Regions from separate parts of the Microbacterium sp. NPDC055988 genome, predicted to be linked through region 2. Evidence: riboswitches for the same ligand, from Rfam matches in the RefSeq annotation. Region 2 holds a riboswitch; the other holds the start of a gene.

Region 1 (7,593 bases), on a different contig from region 2:
ACCGCTTCGTGCATGCCCTCCCCGAGGGTTACGACACCGTGCTCGACGAGGATGCCGCGAACGTCTCGGCGGGTGAGCGTCAGCTCATCACGATCGCCCGGGCGTTCGTCGCGCAGCCGTCGATCCTCATCCTCGATGAGGCCACGTCGGCCGTCGACACGCGCACCGAGCTGTTGCTGCAGCACGCGATGGCCGCGCTTCGCGAGGGGCGCACGTCGTTCGTGATCGCGCACCGTCTGTCGACCATCCGCGACGCCGACCTCATCCTCGTGATGGAGCACGGCGACATCGTGGAGAAGGGCACGCACGACGAGCTCATCGCCGCGCAGGGCGCCTACTGGCGCCTGTACCAGTCGCAGTTCGAGCAGGCGGCGACCGACATCGACGCCGAAGACGCGCTCACCGGATCGACGCCGGTCGTCGTCACCGGAGAGGCCGACGCCGACGAGAGTGCCAAGGAAGAGGCCGCCGCCGTGGCCGGAGCATCAGTCGGCGCCCAGGTGCCGGCGGCCGAGACCGCCGCCGCGCAGGCTCTGCTCGAAGACGGGGCCGACGGCTCCGCTCCTCGCGGCTGATCCGCATCACGCACAGCGCCCGATCCCGCACACGCGGGGTGGGGCGCTGTGCTGTGTGAGCGGTTCTGTGTGCGCGGTTCTGTGTGCGCAGCAGGTGAGGAGTCAAAGAACGCCGCCTCCTAAGGCCTGCAGGCGGCGTTCTTTGACTCTTCAGGGCGAGAGAGTCAGCGGGCGTCGGTGGTGATGCCGAGGAGCTCGAGCGGGTGGGTCAGGCGCCACCAGGGGCTGGGGCCCTCGACGTCCCGGGCCAGGACCAGGGGAACCGTCGCGCTGTCGAGCGGTCCGACCGTTGTCATCGTCCCCACCGTGCCGTCTTCGTCGCGCTCGTCCGCGAGATCGAAGGTCGGGGTGGCCGTCGCGAGGGCGCCGTTCCACAGCACCACATCGGCGTCGGACTCGGTGATGACCTCGACGTCCTCGCCCCACAGGGTCGTGACGCGTCCCACGACCGTGCCCGCGGCGACCGCCGGTCCCTGTGCCTGCAGCGCGGCCTCCGTCTCGGCGAACAGCGAGCGGGTCAGGGCGAGCCGCTCGTCGTCGCCCGCCTGGTTCAGCGCGGCGGCGTACAGCTGCACGGTCGTGTCGCCGACGGTCACATCCTTCGCCGTGAGCAGGTTCCAGCCGACCAGCGTGCCGGTCTTGATGCCGACGACACCCGGATCGGCGAGCATCCCGTTCGTGTTGACGACCGTGCCCGCGCCGGGAAGATCCACCGACTTCGTGCCCACGATCTCCGCGAACACCGGGTTCTGCATCGCCAGCTCGCCCAGCGCGATCAGCGACTCGGGCGTGGAGACGTTGCGCTCATCGAAGCCTGACGGGGTCACGACCGTGATGCCGGTGAGGTTGCGCTCTCTCAGCCAGGTCTCCGCGGCGGACGCGAACTCGCGGTCGGAGCCCCAGATCTCGGACGCGAGCCGATCGATGTAGTTGTTCGCCGATCCGAGGAGTGTGCCCTGAAGCAGCTGGTACTCGGTCAGCACACCGTCGACGGGCACATCCAGCGCCGACTGATCGCTGCGCCGATAGTCCCAGTACTCCACGCTGTCGCCGTAGTCGAAGCTGAACTCGGGTCCCTGCTCGCCGAGGGCCAGCGGCATCCGGTCGAGCACCATCAGACTGCTCACGACCTTGGTGATGCTCGCTATGCTCACCGCGGCGGGACTCGAGGCCGCCGTGCTCAGCCCGCCGATGCCGACCGCCGCGCTGCCCTCACCGGGCCAGGCGAGCGCAGCCGCGGCGGCGGGGACGGTGGTGAATTCGACGGACTGCACCGTGGGCGGCACTTCGTGCAGGGGCCACAGCATCGTCGTGCCGGCGTAGGCGGCGACGATCGCGACGAGGGTCGCCAACGGCACGAGGATCCCCGGGCGGGCGATCGCCGGGCGCAGGTGGGCACCGCGCATCAGGCCGCCCGTCTGCTCGGCCTCGGCCGGCTCGTCGAGAGTCGCGAGAGGCGGATGTGCGGCGACTGTCGCGGCATCCACCCAGGTCAGGGCCGTCGCTCCGGTCGTCTCGTCCGCCCACTGCGGTGCATTCGCGTCGAGGAGCGCATTCGCGTCGTCAGCCGGCTCTTCACCGGCCGTCTGCTCGGCCGGGACGAACGGCGGTTTGGTCAGCGGTGGTGTCGCCGCCGTCACATCCACGGGCTGTGTGGGCTCAGCGGGCTCGACAGGCTCTGCGGCGGGTTCGGTGGGGAACTCGGGTTCCGGCTCGTCGCCGCCCGTGGAACTCTGCGTCGTGAACAGCGCTCCGATCGCCGCGGAGTCGACCGGGATCGCCGGGGACACGGCGGCATCCGGGGGTCGCACGTCGCCAGCGAACAGGCGGTCGGCGGCGAAGGCGGAGGTGTCGCCGGAGTCCGCAGGTACAGCATCCTCTGCGACCGGCAGGGCGTCGACACGTCCGGAGGGGACGGCGTCCGGCGAGCTGTCGCCGTGGACGACGCCCGTCGCCTCGTCGGCGGGATCTGAAGCGGTCACTCGTTTACGGTACCCAATCCCGGGCGCGTTGCGCGGCGCACGGCCCGTCTCCCGCGGGGTGTCGTGAGCCGGTAGGATCTTCAGCACAACCACGGGAGTCCGGCGAGCCGGGCTGAGAGGGAGCGAATCGCGCTTCGACCGTCGAACCTGATCTGGGTCATGCCAGCGCAGGGAGGAGTTCATAATGAGCACGTCCACGTCCACGTCCACATCGGCGTCCGCGAAGGCACAGGCCACGCCCCCGGCCAGAAGCTTCCTGCGCTGGCGCATCGTCGACATCGTCGTCGCCAGCGTCATCGGCGTCGCCGCCGGACTGATCTTCCTCGCCTGGAACGTCGGCTACCTCGGCCCGAAGGCGCTGCTCGAGCCGCTGCTCCCCGGAGTTCAGGGGCTCCTCGACGGCCCATGGCTCTTCGCGGGTGTCCTCGGCGGGCTGATCATCCGCAAGGCGGGTGCGGCGATCTACGTCGAGCTGCTCGCGGCGGTCGTCTCGGCCCTCATCGGCAACCAGTGGGGCGGATTCCTCACGCTCGAAGCCGGACTCGTGCAGGGCCTCGGCGCCGAGCTGGTCTTCCTGCTCTTCTTCTACCGTCGCTGGTCGCTGCCGGTCGCGATCCTCGCGGGTGCGGGAGCCGCGCTCGCGGGCGGGATCAACAACCTCGTGCTCTGGTACGCCGGATCCGGGCCCGCCTTCGCGACGATCTACCTGATCAGCACGGTCATCTCCGGGGCCGTCATCGCGGGTGCGCTGTCGTGGGTGCTGGCGCGAGGCATCGCCGCGACCGGAGCGCTCGACCGATTCGGCTCCGGGCGCGAGGCGCGCGTCCGCGTCTGATGGCGGCGGATCACACCATCCCCGCCGCCGTCGAGGCCCGCGGCTGGGGGTGGCGTCACGCGAGTCGCCTCGCCTGGGCGCTGAGCGACGTCTCGTTCCGCATCGATCCCGGTGAGCGCGTGCTCGTGCTCGGAGCATCCGGCGCGGGCAAGTCCACCCTGCTGCACGGTCTCGCGGGCGTGCTCGGCGGCGAAGAGGAGGGCGAGAGCACGGGCGAGCTCCTCGTCGACGGTGCTCCGGCCGTCGCCACCCGGGGGCGCGCCGGCCTCGTGCTGCAGGACCCGGACTCGCAGGTGATCCTGGCGCGAGCGGGCGACGACGTCGCCTTCGGCTGCGAGAACCTCGGAGTGCCGCGGGAGCAGATCTGGCCGCGGGTGCGATCGGCGCTGGATGCCGTCGGCCTCGATGTGCCGCTCGACCACCCGACCAAAGCGCTCTCGGGTGGGCAGAAGCAGCGGCTCGCGCTCGCCGGCATGCTCGCCATGCGCCCCGGGCTCGTGCTGCTCGACGAGCCGACCGCGAACCTCGATCCGGCCGGGGTGGTCGAGGTGCGCGACGCGGTGGAGCGGATGCTGCAGGCGCAGCCGGCGACGCTCGTCGTCGTCGAGCACCGTCTCGAGGTCTGGCTGCCGCTCATCACGCGCGTGATCGTGATCGGCGCCGGGGGAGTGGTGGCCGACGGAGCACCCGGCGAGGTGCTCGGCGACCAGGGGGCGCGCCTCGCGGCCGACGGCGTGTGGGTGCCGGGGCATGCTCCGGCTGCACCCCCGCCTCCACGCGGCGTGCCGGGGGAGACGCTGCTCTCCGCCCGCGGGCTGGCCGTCGCCCGTGTCAAGGGGCGCCCGGTCGCCACGGGCATCGACCTCGACGTGCGCGCCGGCCACGCGCTGGCGATCACCGGCCCGAACGGGGCGGGCAAGTCCACGCTCGGGCTGACCCTCGCGGGACTCCTCCCACCCGCGGCAGGCGAGCTGACGGCATCCGTCTCCCTCGCCGCCGAGGCGCACCCTTCGCCGATCCGCTGGGCCTCACGGGATCTGCTGACTCGCATCGGCATGGTGTTCCAGGAGCCCGAGCACCAGTTGCTCGCGAAGACCGTGCGCGACGAGCTGGCCGTCGGGCCGCGCGCGCTCGGGATGGGCGAAGGCGAGATTGCCGCGCGCAGCGACGAGCTGCTCGCGCGACTGCGCCTGACCCATCTCGCCGCCGCCAACCCGTACACGCTCTCGGGCGGGGAGAAGCGCCGCCTCACGGTCGCCGCGGCCATCGCGACCAGACCACGGGTGCTCGTGCTCGACGAACCCACCTTCGGTCAGGATGCCCGCACCTGGGCGGAACTGGTCGCCATGCTCGCGGCGCTCCGCGACGAGGGGTCGGCGATCGTCACGATCACCCACGACCTCGACGTCGCGCGGGCGCTGCACGCCGAGCGGTTCGAACTCGGGGGCGCATCATGACGCTGCTTGAGACGCAGGCGCGTTCCGGAGCCCTCGCCGCCGTCAATCCGGTGGCCAAACTCGGGGTCAGTGCGCTGATCGCCGTGCCCCTGATCCTGACGCTGGACCCGGTGTCGGCATCTGTCGCGCTCGTGCTGGAGTTCGTGCTGTTCCTGTTCGCCGGGATCGGCTGGCGCGAGTTCTGGATGCGCACCTGGCCGGTCTGGCTCGCCGCACCCCTGACCGGCCTGACCATCGCGCTCTACGGCGAGACGAGCGGCACCGTCTACGTCGACTGGTTCGTGCTGCGGATCAGCGAGGGATCGCTCGCGCTCGCGCTCGCCACGATGCTGCGGGTGCTCGCGATCGCTCTCCCGTCGGTCGTCCTTTTCATCACGGTCGACCCGACCGATCTCGCCGACGGTCTCGGCCAGATCCTGCGACTTCCCGCCCGGTTCGTGCTCGGCGCGCTCGCGGGGCTGCGGATGGTGGGGCTCTTCCTCGACGACTGGCGTGCGCTCGAGCTCGCGCGCCGGGCGAGAGGCGTGGCCGATCGCGGCCGCATCCGTCGGTTCCTCGGTATGGCGTTCGCGCTGCTCGTGCTGTCGATCCGGCGTGGAGCGAAGCTCGCCACCGCCATGGAGGCGCGCGGCTTCGGAGCGCCGGGGCGTCGCACCTGGGCGCGGGAGTCGCGGTTCGGCGCGGCCGAGTGGATGCTGCTCGCCGTGGGGGCGGCGATCTCGGGCATCGCGATCGCCGCCGCCGTGGCCACCGGGGCATGGAACTTCATCCTCGGCCCCGGAGCCTGAGTCGGGCCGGTGTCAGCGGAGGATCAGGCCGCGTTCCAGAGCTCTCGGTAGTAGGCGAGGCGCTCGCGGTCGGGCTCGACACCGTAGGCCTCGATGAGCGCGTCCTCCCAGCCGGGGCCGTAGTTCCACTCGGTGCTCATGGAGGCGACGGCGATGTCGGCCCAGCGGTCGGCCACGCCGAGCAGTGCCAGGTCGACGTGGGCGAGCCAGCGTCCGTCGTCGCCCACGAGCGTGTTCGGGCAGCAGGCATCGCCGTGGCTGACGACGAGACGGTCGATCTCGGGTGCGGTCCGCAGTTCGTCCGGCACGACGATGCCGCGCCGCTCGGCGTTCTCGATGCGCGACGAAACGCTCCACTCCCACGGGCAGTCCGCGACGGGGAGAGCATCGTGCAGGGCGCGGAGCCCTTCGCCGACGGCACGCACCGCGACAGCGGGCTCGGCGACCCACCGCGGGTCCACGGCGCTCAGCCCGTCGAGCGCGGCCGTGACCATCCACTCGTGCGTCTCGTCGCCGCCGCTGTCGAGCACGGTCGGCACCGTGATCCACCGTGACGCCCATTGCATCCGCTCGGCCTCGTCGCTCAGCGTGAACTCGAGGTTTCGGGGGCCCCACTTGATGAAGAACGGCTGGGCCGCGCCGGTCGCGCGGAAGGTCAGCCCGCCGTAGTCGTTCCGCCACACGCACTCGAGATCCGCGCCTCGTGCGAGGAGTCGGACCCGGTCGGGGACGGCGATGTCTTCGGTGGGGATGGTCATGACCCCATCCTGCCGGAGGCTTCGGATGTGGCGACCGATATCTGCGGGAGGCTTCGGGCTACGGGACCGTTCTCCGTAGAGGCGGTGTCGTAGGCTCGCTCTGAACACGGTTCCTGCGGGTGGGGTCACCGGTTTCGTGGTGGAACCAAGAACCACGTAGGCTGAAACCGCGTTCCAGCGAAGCATGTCGCAACGACGTTCGAAGGAGAACTTCAGATGCAGATCAGCGGTCAGGGTGCACTCATCACCGGAGGGGCTTCCGGTCTCGGACTCGCCACCGCGCGCCGGCTCGTCGCGGCCGGAGCGCACGTCACGATCATCGACCTCCCCTCGTCGAAGGGGACGGAGATCGCGGACGAACTCGGCGGACTCTTCGTCGCGGCCGATGTCACGAGCGCCGAGGAGGTGCAGGCTGCCGTGGCGGCCGCGCAGTCCGCGGCACCGCTGCGCGTCGTCGTGAACTGCGCCGGCATCGCGCCGCCCGCCAAGGTGCTCGACCGTGAGGGCAACCCCGCCGTGCTCGCCGACTTCGAGCGCGTGATCCGCATCAACCTCGTCGGCACGTTCAACGTCATCTCGCAGGCATCCGCCGTGATCGCGAAGAACGAGCTGCACGACGAGGAGCGCGGCGTCATCGTGAACACCGCGAGCGTCGCCGCTTTCGACGGCCAGATCGGTCAGCCCGCCTACTCGGCGTCCAAGGGCGGCGTGCACGCGATGACCCTACCGGTGGCGCGGGAGCTCGCGCGCCACGGCATCCGGGTGTGCACGATCGCGCCCGGGATCATGGAGACCCCGATGCTGATGGGTCTCCCGCAGGAGGCGCAGGACTCCCTTGGGCAGCAGGTGCCCTTCCCCGCCCGCCTTGGCCGCCCCGACGAGTACGCCGCCCTCGTGCAGCAGATCGTCGAGAACGGCTACCTCAACGGCGAGACCATCCGTCTCGACGGCGCCATCCGCATGGCGCCGCGCTGACCCGCACCCCCCACCCCCACATCCCCGCATCCCCTCACCCCACATCCCCTCGCTCCGGTCGCAGTTTCTGCCGCTCTCGCAGCTCACAAGCGGCAGAAAGTGCGACCGGAACACGTCAGAACTCGCGACAAGAACCCAGGAGAAACCATGTCCCTTGCCGGAAAGACCATCCTGATGTCGGGCGGCAGCCGCGGAATCGGACTCGCGATCGCGCTGAGGGCGG
Region 2 (7,593 bases):
CATGCAGCCGTCGGAGTCGAGTCGGTCGAAGGTCTGACCCGTCGCGCGGCGCAGCGCCTCGTCGGCCTGCAGCGGCTCGAGGACGGCGTCGGTCGTGATCACCACGAGCATGGTGGCGAGGCCGGGAGCGAGCATCCCCGCTCCCTTCGCCATGCCGCCGATCGTCCAGCCGTCGCGGCTGATCACGGCGGTCTTCGCGACCGTGTCGGTGGTCATGATGGCCTGCGCGGCCGCGTCGCCTCCGTCCGTGCTGAGTTCGGCGATCGCCTGCTCCGTGCCAGCGAGCACCCGCTGCCGGAAGGTCTCGTCGCCCGTGCCGATGAGTCCGGTCGAGCAGATGAGCACGTCACCGGCGCTCACGCCGAGGAGCTCGGCGGCCTTCTCGGCGGTCTGGTGCGTGGTCTGGAACCCGAAGGCCCCGGTGAAGCAGTTCGCCCCGCCGGAGTTGAGCACCACGGCCTCGACGATGCGGTCGGCGACGGCCTGCTGCGACCAGATGATCGGGTTCGCCTTGGCGCGGTTGCTCGTGAAGACGGCGGCACCGACCTTGCGCGGCCCCCGGTTGACGACGACGGCGACATCGGGCTTGCCTGTGGACTTCAGGCCGGCGGCGACTCCCGCCGCCTCGAATCCTGCGGGGGCGGTGACGCTCACGGCGCGACTCCGTTCACTGAGAGGGCGCGGTTCTCGGGAAGACCCAGCGCGATGTTCATGGATTGGATGGCAGCGCCGGCGGTGCCCTTGACGAGGTTGTCGACGGCGGTGACCACCGTGACGCGGTTGGCGGCCCGATCGATCGCGAGGCCGATCAGCGCGGTGTTGGCGCCGAGCACATCTGCCGTGCGTGGGAAGCGACCCTCCGGCAGCAGCTGCACGAACGTCTCGTCGCCGTACGCGCTCTGCCAGGCGTCGCGGATCTGCGCATCGGTCGTGTCCTCGACGATCGGCGCGGTCGAGGTGGCGAGGATGCCCCGCGACATCGGGACGAGCACCGGGGTGAACGAGAGGCGGATGCCCGCGGCATCCGTCCCGGACGCCGCGGCGAGCGCCTGACGGATCTCGGGGATGTGCCGGTGGGTACCGCCGACCGCATAGGGGTTCGCGGTGCCGAGGATCTCGCTGCCGAGCAGATTCGTCTTCAGGCTCTTGCCTGCTCCGGACGGCCCGACGGCCAGCACCGAGACGATGTCGGAGGGGTCGATCACTCCGGCCGCGACGCCCGGGGCGAGGCTGAGGCTCACCGTGGAGGCGTTGCAGCCCGGGGCGGCGATGCGCGTCGCACCGCGGAGGTGCTCACGCTGCTTCACGCCGTCGACCAGGAGCTCGGGGACACCGTACGTCCACGGTTCGTGGAAGGCACCCCCGTAGAACGCATCCCAGGCCGATGCCGACGTGAGCCGGTGATCGGCGCCCGCGTCGATGACGAGGGGCGCGTCGCCCAGAGCGTCGGTGTACTGCCCCGACTGCCCGTGGGGAAGCGCGAGGAACACGATGTCGTGACCTGCGAGGATTTCCGGCGTCGTGTCCTGCAGAGTCAGGTGCGCGAGCGAACGGAGGTGCGGCTGATGGTCGACGAGAGGCTGTCCGGCGTTCGAATGCGCCGTGACGGTGCGGATCTCCATGTCGGGATGGTCGGCCAGGAGGCGTAGGATCTCGCCGCCTGCGTAGCCGGATGCGCCGGAGACGGCGACGGAATACGTCATGCTTCTACCTTAACGGTCGGGTCCTTCCTCGAAAGGAGGACCGGGGGCGGGGCCGGAGGCGGCGACACCGGCTCTCGACCGCCGCGCGGGCGCAGGCAGGAGGGCGGGGTCGCCTACAGTCGGCGGCCGCGGCGTCGGCGCACAGCGATGACGCTCGGAGCGAGCGTCGAAGAAGCGGTGGCGGCCGAAGGCATGTCGCGACAGTAGCGCGGCCTCGGCAGCCACCGCAAATCCGGCTCGTCATCCAGGGAGCGACGACTCCAGCGGTGCGGCGAAGAAGGCGAGCTCGTGCGCGCTCGAGGACACGAAGGCCCGCCGCATCCTCGCCCTGGTGTCGGCATCCGCCGCCGCGGCCGCTGCCGTCGCGTACTCGATCGCCGTCCGGGTCGCTTGCTCGAATGCGGGGTCGGCGTACGTCGCGAGCCACGAGGCGTAGGGATGCTGCGGATCCGTCGCGTATTCGCCGAGTTCGCCCGCGTGCAGGCGCCGGCCGAGGTCCGTGTAGAGCCAGAAGCATGGGAGCACGGCGGCGACGATCTCGGCGTAGTCGCCGCCGAATGCGACGGACCGCAGGTGATCGAGGTACGCCGTCGTCACCGCGGAGGGTTCCGCCGCGAATGTCGCCGCGCTCACCCCCTGCGACGGGGTCAGCCATGATGCGTGCAGCTCCAATTCGCCGACGATCGAGCCGTGGGCGGACTCCGCCCAGAATGCCTGCTCCGCCGAGGTCGGCGCGAGGCGGGCGGCTTCGGCCAGCACCCGGGCGTAGTCGCGCAGATACAGCGCGTCCTGCGCGAGATAGGACAGGAACGGCGCGCGCTCGAGAGAGCCGTCGGCGAGCGCGCGGATGAACGGCAGCTCATCGATCCCGGCACGGATACCGGCGACTCCCTGCCACCAGCCCGCGGCGATGTCCGTCGCCTCGGGTCGCGTCGCTGAACCCCCACGGTCCCACAGCCCGGCGAAGTGGCTGATCGGGCCGTGCCCGCGCCCCACGCGCAGCCCGTCCCCTGCGCGGAGGGACTCGCGGAGCCAGGCACGTGCCGCGCGCACCGCCTCCTCGGGCTCACTCCCCCGGGCCAGCAGCGTGGCCAGCGCCGAGGAGAGCGAGCAGCCCGTGCCATGCGTGCTCGCCGTCACGATGCGCGGTCCGGTGAACTCCTGGCGAAGGCCGCGACGTGCGTCGACCAGCGCGTCCGGAGCCTCGTCGCCGGTGAGATGACCGCCCTTGACGAGCACGGCGGCACCGATCTCGGCCGACAGCTCCTCGGCAGCGACCACGCCGTCGGCCCAGTCGACGATGTCCCGGCCGGTCAGCGCCGCGAGCTCGGCGAGGTTCGGGGTGATCAGCGTCGCGCGGCCGAGCAGACCGCGCAGCTCCCGCTCGGCATCCGGCGAGAGGAGCCTGTCCCCCGACGTGGCGACCATGACCGGGTCGAGCACGACGACGGGCGGGCGCATCCGATCGAGCCACTCGCCCACCGCGCGGATCACCTCCGTCTCGGCCAGCATCCCGATCTTCACGGCATCGATCACGATGTCGTCCGACACCGCATCGAGTTGCTCCCGGAGGAAGTCTGCGGGCGGCACGTGCACCGCCCGGACACCCCGGGTGTTCTGCGCGGTCAGCGCGGTGAGGACGGCCATGCCGTACCCGCCGTTCGCGGCGATGGACTTGAGGTCGGCCTGGACGCCCGCCCCGCCCGAGGGGTCACTCCCGGCGATGCTGAGCACCCGCGGCACGGTGCCCGCGCGCCACCGTCGCCGGAACTCCGCGGCGGTCGCTGCCGGATCCTCGGCCGCGCACAGCGCCGACACCACGGCGAGGCCGTCGGCACCGGCATCGCGAAGGGCTTCGGTGTCATCGATGCCCACTCCCCCGATCGCCACGCACGGGAGCGGGCTGCGCGCCACGAAGTCGCGGAACCCTCGCACACCGAGGGGCGCGGGATGATCCGGCTTCGTCGAGGTCGGGCGGATCACTCCGACGCCCAGGTAGTCGACGGTTCCCGCGGGCAGCGCGAGAACGGCGTCGAGGTGCTCGGGGGTGTTCGCGGTGAGGCCGATAAGCGCATCCGGCCCGAGAGACTCGCGCGCCCGCAGCACCGACGCATCGCCTTGCCCCAGGTGCACGCCGTCGATGCGCGCACCACGGCGGCGAGCGGCGACCGCGGCATCCAGCCGGTCGTTCACGACGAGCAGTGCGCGGCCGGCGATGGCCTGCGACAGCGCGAGCAGCTGCTCGACCGTCTCGGCATCGGATGCGCTCTTGTCTCGAAGCTGCACGATGCGGACGCCCCCGTCCACAGCACGGCGGACGGTCTCGACCACACCACGCTCTCCGCAGAGCGGCGCATCCGTGACGAGGTAGAGGGAGAGATCGGCGTTCACAGCGCACCCGCCACCACGCGGGCGTCCGCGATCACGTCGGCGGCGCCGAGCGCGGCGAGCGCATCCAGCAGCGCCACGGCGAAGCTGCCGGGACCGTTCGACGCGGCGGCCGCGCGCTCCGCGGCGACCGTGTACACGAGGCTCGCGGAGGCGACGGCCGTGAGCGCGTCGTGTCCGGTGTTCCGCGCAGCACCGAGGAATGCGGCCATCACAGCCCCGAGAGCGCAGCCTCCGCCCGTGACCTTGGTCAGCAGCTCGTGGCCGTTCGCGAGGAACAGCACGCGCTCCCCATCTGTGAGGAGATCGACCGGACCGGACACCGCGATCACGGCGCCCGTGCTTCGCGCGAGCACAGCGGCCGCGTCGGCGGCGGCATCCGTGCTGTCCGTCGCATCGACTCCGCGACCACCGGCACTGAGGCCGGCGAGCGCGAGGATCTCGGAGGCATTGCCGCGGATCGCCGTCGGTCGAAGTTCCGCCAGCCGGTGCGCCAGGGCGGTACGGATCGGAAGGGCTCCGATCGCGACCGGGTCGAGCACCCAGGGAGTGCCGGATGCTGCAGCTCCCGCCACGGCCTCGAGACTCGCCGCGCGCTGTTCCGGGGTCGGCGTGCCCAGGTTGATCAGCACACCCGAGGCGACGCCGGCGAACATCTCGGCTTCTCCGACGATGTCGACCATGGCCGGGGCGGCGCCCAGGGCGAGCAGCACGTTAGCGGTGAACCCGGTGACGACGGTGTTGGTGATGCAGTGCGTCAGCGGGGGCGTCTCGCGCAGCACCCCCCACAGCGCCGCGGCGGCACCGGGCAGATCGGTGGTGGAATCAGGACGCAGAAAATCGCTCATCGCGACATCCCTTCGCTAGTACGAACTAGATCAGGTTCGACGGGTCTGTTCTCAGCCGCGGATGCGGCACCCCGTGTCACTGCTCAGAGTCTAGCGATCGGCTAGAAGCGTCTATCGATCGGCCAGGAGGGCCCGCTCCTCCGCTCGGGTGAGTCCAGCACGACGGTCGCGGTCGACTCCGCGCTCTCGCTCATCGGCGACGACCGACCGGATGGTGTCGTTCAGCGGCCGCAGCCGTCCACCCGCATCGCGGTAGGCGGTATTCGACCGGGTCATGAAGCCCGTCATCTCCGGCGGGAGCCACAGCGGCAGGGATCTCGGCCCCGCCCAGTACCCGACCTCGTGTGCGACGAGCCACTCCTCCTCGGCGACCACAGTCTCGCCGGTGTGCCCCGCGGCCGGCCGGACAGCCTGCAGCACGTCGCCGAGGGAGTGCCGGTCGCCGATCGCGTTCACCGGCCCGCTCACGGTGGCGGTGGCGATGAAGTCGGCGAGATCGTCCACATCGATCACCTGTGCGCTCCGCCCGTCGAGCGGCGGCAGCAGCACCGGCTCCGCACCCGCCCGCGCGAACGCCGCTGCCCAGTAGCCGAATCGATCACTGGGATCGCCGTCGCCGACGATGAGCCCCGGCCGCACGATGAGCGCGCGATCGCCCAGGGCGCCCACGGCATCCTCGGCCGCCGCCTTCTGCGGTCCGTACTCGTACTCGTCGCCGGGGCGAGCGGGCGGATGCCGCGGTGCCGACTCGTCGGCACCGATCGTCTCGTCGTCGGAGTACACCGACATGGATGACACGTACGTCCACCGTGCGGCACGCTCGCCGAGGGCCCCGACGGCGGCCTCGACCTGTGATGCCTGCGACGAGATGTCGACCACGTGGTCCCACTCCCGGCTCGCAAGCCGGCCGTACACCTCGGGGGCGTCTCGGTCACCACGCACGAGCACGGCACCCTCCGGCGCAGGGCGCCTGCCGCGCGCGAGACAGGTCACCGTCGCTCCCGCATCCAGCCATCGGCGGGCGATGCGCCCGGAGAGCCAGCCCGTTCCACCGAGGATCAGCACGTCCGTCATGGACCCATGTCATCAGCAACCGGGCACCCGCGGAAGCCCTTCCGCTCAGAGCAGATCAGGGCTTCCGCGGAGACGACTCAGTCGCGCAGTGCAGCTCCGAAGCGCTGGGCGGCGACCTCGACACCGGCGAGCTTGGCCGCGGTGGCCTCGGCTGCCGTGAGCGTGCGGTCGCCGGAGCGGAAACGCAGCGCGAACGTCAGGCTCTTCGAGCCCTCCGGCACGCCTTCGCCGCGATAGTCGTCCACCAGTCGCACCGATTCGAGCAACGCACCCGCGCCCTCGGCGAGTGCGGCCTGCACGTCGGCGGCCGGCACCTCCGCCGGCAGCGTCAGCGAGACGTCCTGCGTGGCGGCGGGGAACGTCGACAGGGATGCCGCGACGACGCGGCCACCCGCGAGCGTCAGGAGGCGGTCGAGGTCGAGTTCGAACACGGTCGCGCGCCCGGGGAGATCGGCTCCCTCAGCCACGGCCGGGTGCAGTTCGCCGACGTAGCCGACCTCTTCGCCTGCGACACGCAGTGACCCGGTACGACCCGGGTGCAGGGCGGCGCGCTCCGACTGTACGACGTCGATCTCGACACCGGCGGCGGCCGCGATCACCCGAACGGCGTCCAGCGCCTCGACGAGTCCTGCCGCCTCGGCCGGACGGCCGGGCTGCCGCGGTGCGACATGGCCCGTCAGCAGCGCCGAGATGAACCGGTGCTGCGGCGGGATCGAGGCGTTCAAGGCCGCGAGCGTCTCGTCCGACGGACGCTCACCCAGCGGCGGCACCTCGTCGGTGCCGTACTCGACACCAGGCTCCGGGAGGAACACGGCGCCCGTCTCGTAGATCGCCAGGTCGGTGAGTCCACGCGAGATGTTGCGGTGCGCGGTCTGCAGCAATCCGGGGATGAGCGAGCGGCGCAGGAACGGCGCCTGCCCGTCGAGCGGGTTCGCCAGGCGGATGCTCGGCAGGTGCTCGCCCGAGGCGGAGCCGTGGAGGTCGTTCTGCGCCTCGGTGGTGAAGGGGAACGACGGGGTCTCGACCAGGCCGGCGGCGGCGAGGGCGTCGGCCACGCGGCGACGCCCCTGCTGGTGAGCGGTGAGCCCGCGGCCGGACGGCGGCGTCGGCAGCACCGAGGGGATGCGGTCGAGACCGTGGATGCGGGCGACCTCCTCGGCCAATGTCCACTTGTCGGTGAGATCGGGCCGCCAGGTCGGCGGGATGACGGTCCAGCCGGAGCCGTCTTCCGCCGCGGTGACGTCAGCGCCGATGGTGGTCAGCGCGCCGGTGATCTCGTCGTCGGAGTAGTCGACGCCGATGAGTCCCTGCACGAAGCCCGCGGGCAGCTCGATGTCTGGGACGAAGACCTCCGCGAACAGCGCCCCGCCCTCTTCCGTGAGCGTGCCTCCGGCGAGCTCGACCATCAGGTCGGCAGCCCGGCGCGCGGCGACGAACGGGATGAGCGGGTCGACACCGCGCTCGAAGCGCTTGGATGCCTCGCTCGGCAGCTTGTGCCGACGGGCGGTGCGGGCGATCGTGATCGGGTCGAAGTTCGCGGCCTCGATGAGGACGTTGCGGGTGGTGTCACTCATCTCGGT

What was found. Region 2 has a riboswitch for thiamine pyrophosphate ahead of thiM (hydroxyethylthiazole kinase). Riboswitches for the same ligand answer to the same signal wherever they lie in the genome.
Region 1: it holds a riboswitch for thiamine pyrophosphate, as region 2 does, so the genes downstream of both, ACFC14_RS03675 (ECF transporter S component) here and thiM (hydroxyethylthiazole kinase) in region 2, are expected to answer to the same signal.

The regions. Positions count from the first base shown of each region.
Region 1 covers NZ_JBHJXY010000001.1:724,339-731,931, reverse strand. The annotation lists gene ACFC14_RS03685 (ABC transporter ATP-binding protein) at 1-575, shown strand, start outside; gene ACFC14_RS03680 (D-alanyl-D-alanine carboxypeptidase) at 740-2,557, opposite strand; TPP riboswitch at 2,639-2,748, shown strand; gene ACFC14_RS03675 (ECF transporter S component) at 2,742-3,392, shown strand; gene ACFC14_RS03670 (ABC transporter ATP-binding protein) at 3,392-4,849, shown strand; gene ACFC14_RS03665 (energy-coupling factor transporter transmembrane component T family protein) at 4,846-5,637, shown strand; gene ACFC14_RS03660 (phosphotransferase) at 5,661-6,395, opposite strand; gene ACFC14_RS03655 (SDR family NAD(P)-dependent oxidoreductase) at 6,612-7,370, shown strand; gene ACFC14_RS03650 (SDR family oxidoreductase) at 7,518-7,593, shown strand, end outside.
Region 2 covers NZ_JBHJXY010000002.1:257,404-264,996, reverse strand. The annotation lists gene argJ (bifunctional glutamate N-acetyltransferase/amino-acid acetyltransferase ArgJ) at 1-654, opposite strand, end outside; gene argC (N-acetyl-gamma-glutamyl-phosphate reductase) at 651-1,703, opposite strand; gene ACFC14_RS18440 (bifunctional hydroxymethylpyrimidine kinase/phosphomethylpyrimidine kinase) at 1,944-4,094, opposite strand; gene thiM (hydroxyethylthiazole kinase) at 4,091-4,939, opposite strand; TPP riboswitch at 4,930-5,023, opposite strand; gene ACFC14_RS18430 (NAD-dependent epimerase/dehydratase family protein) at 5,051-6,013, opposite strand; gene pheT (phenylalanine--tRNA ligase subunit beta) at 6,091-7,593, opposite strand, start outside.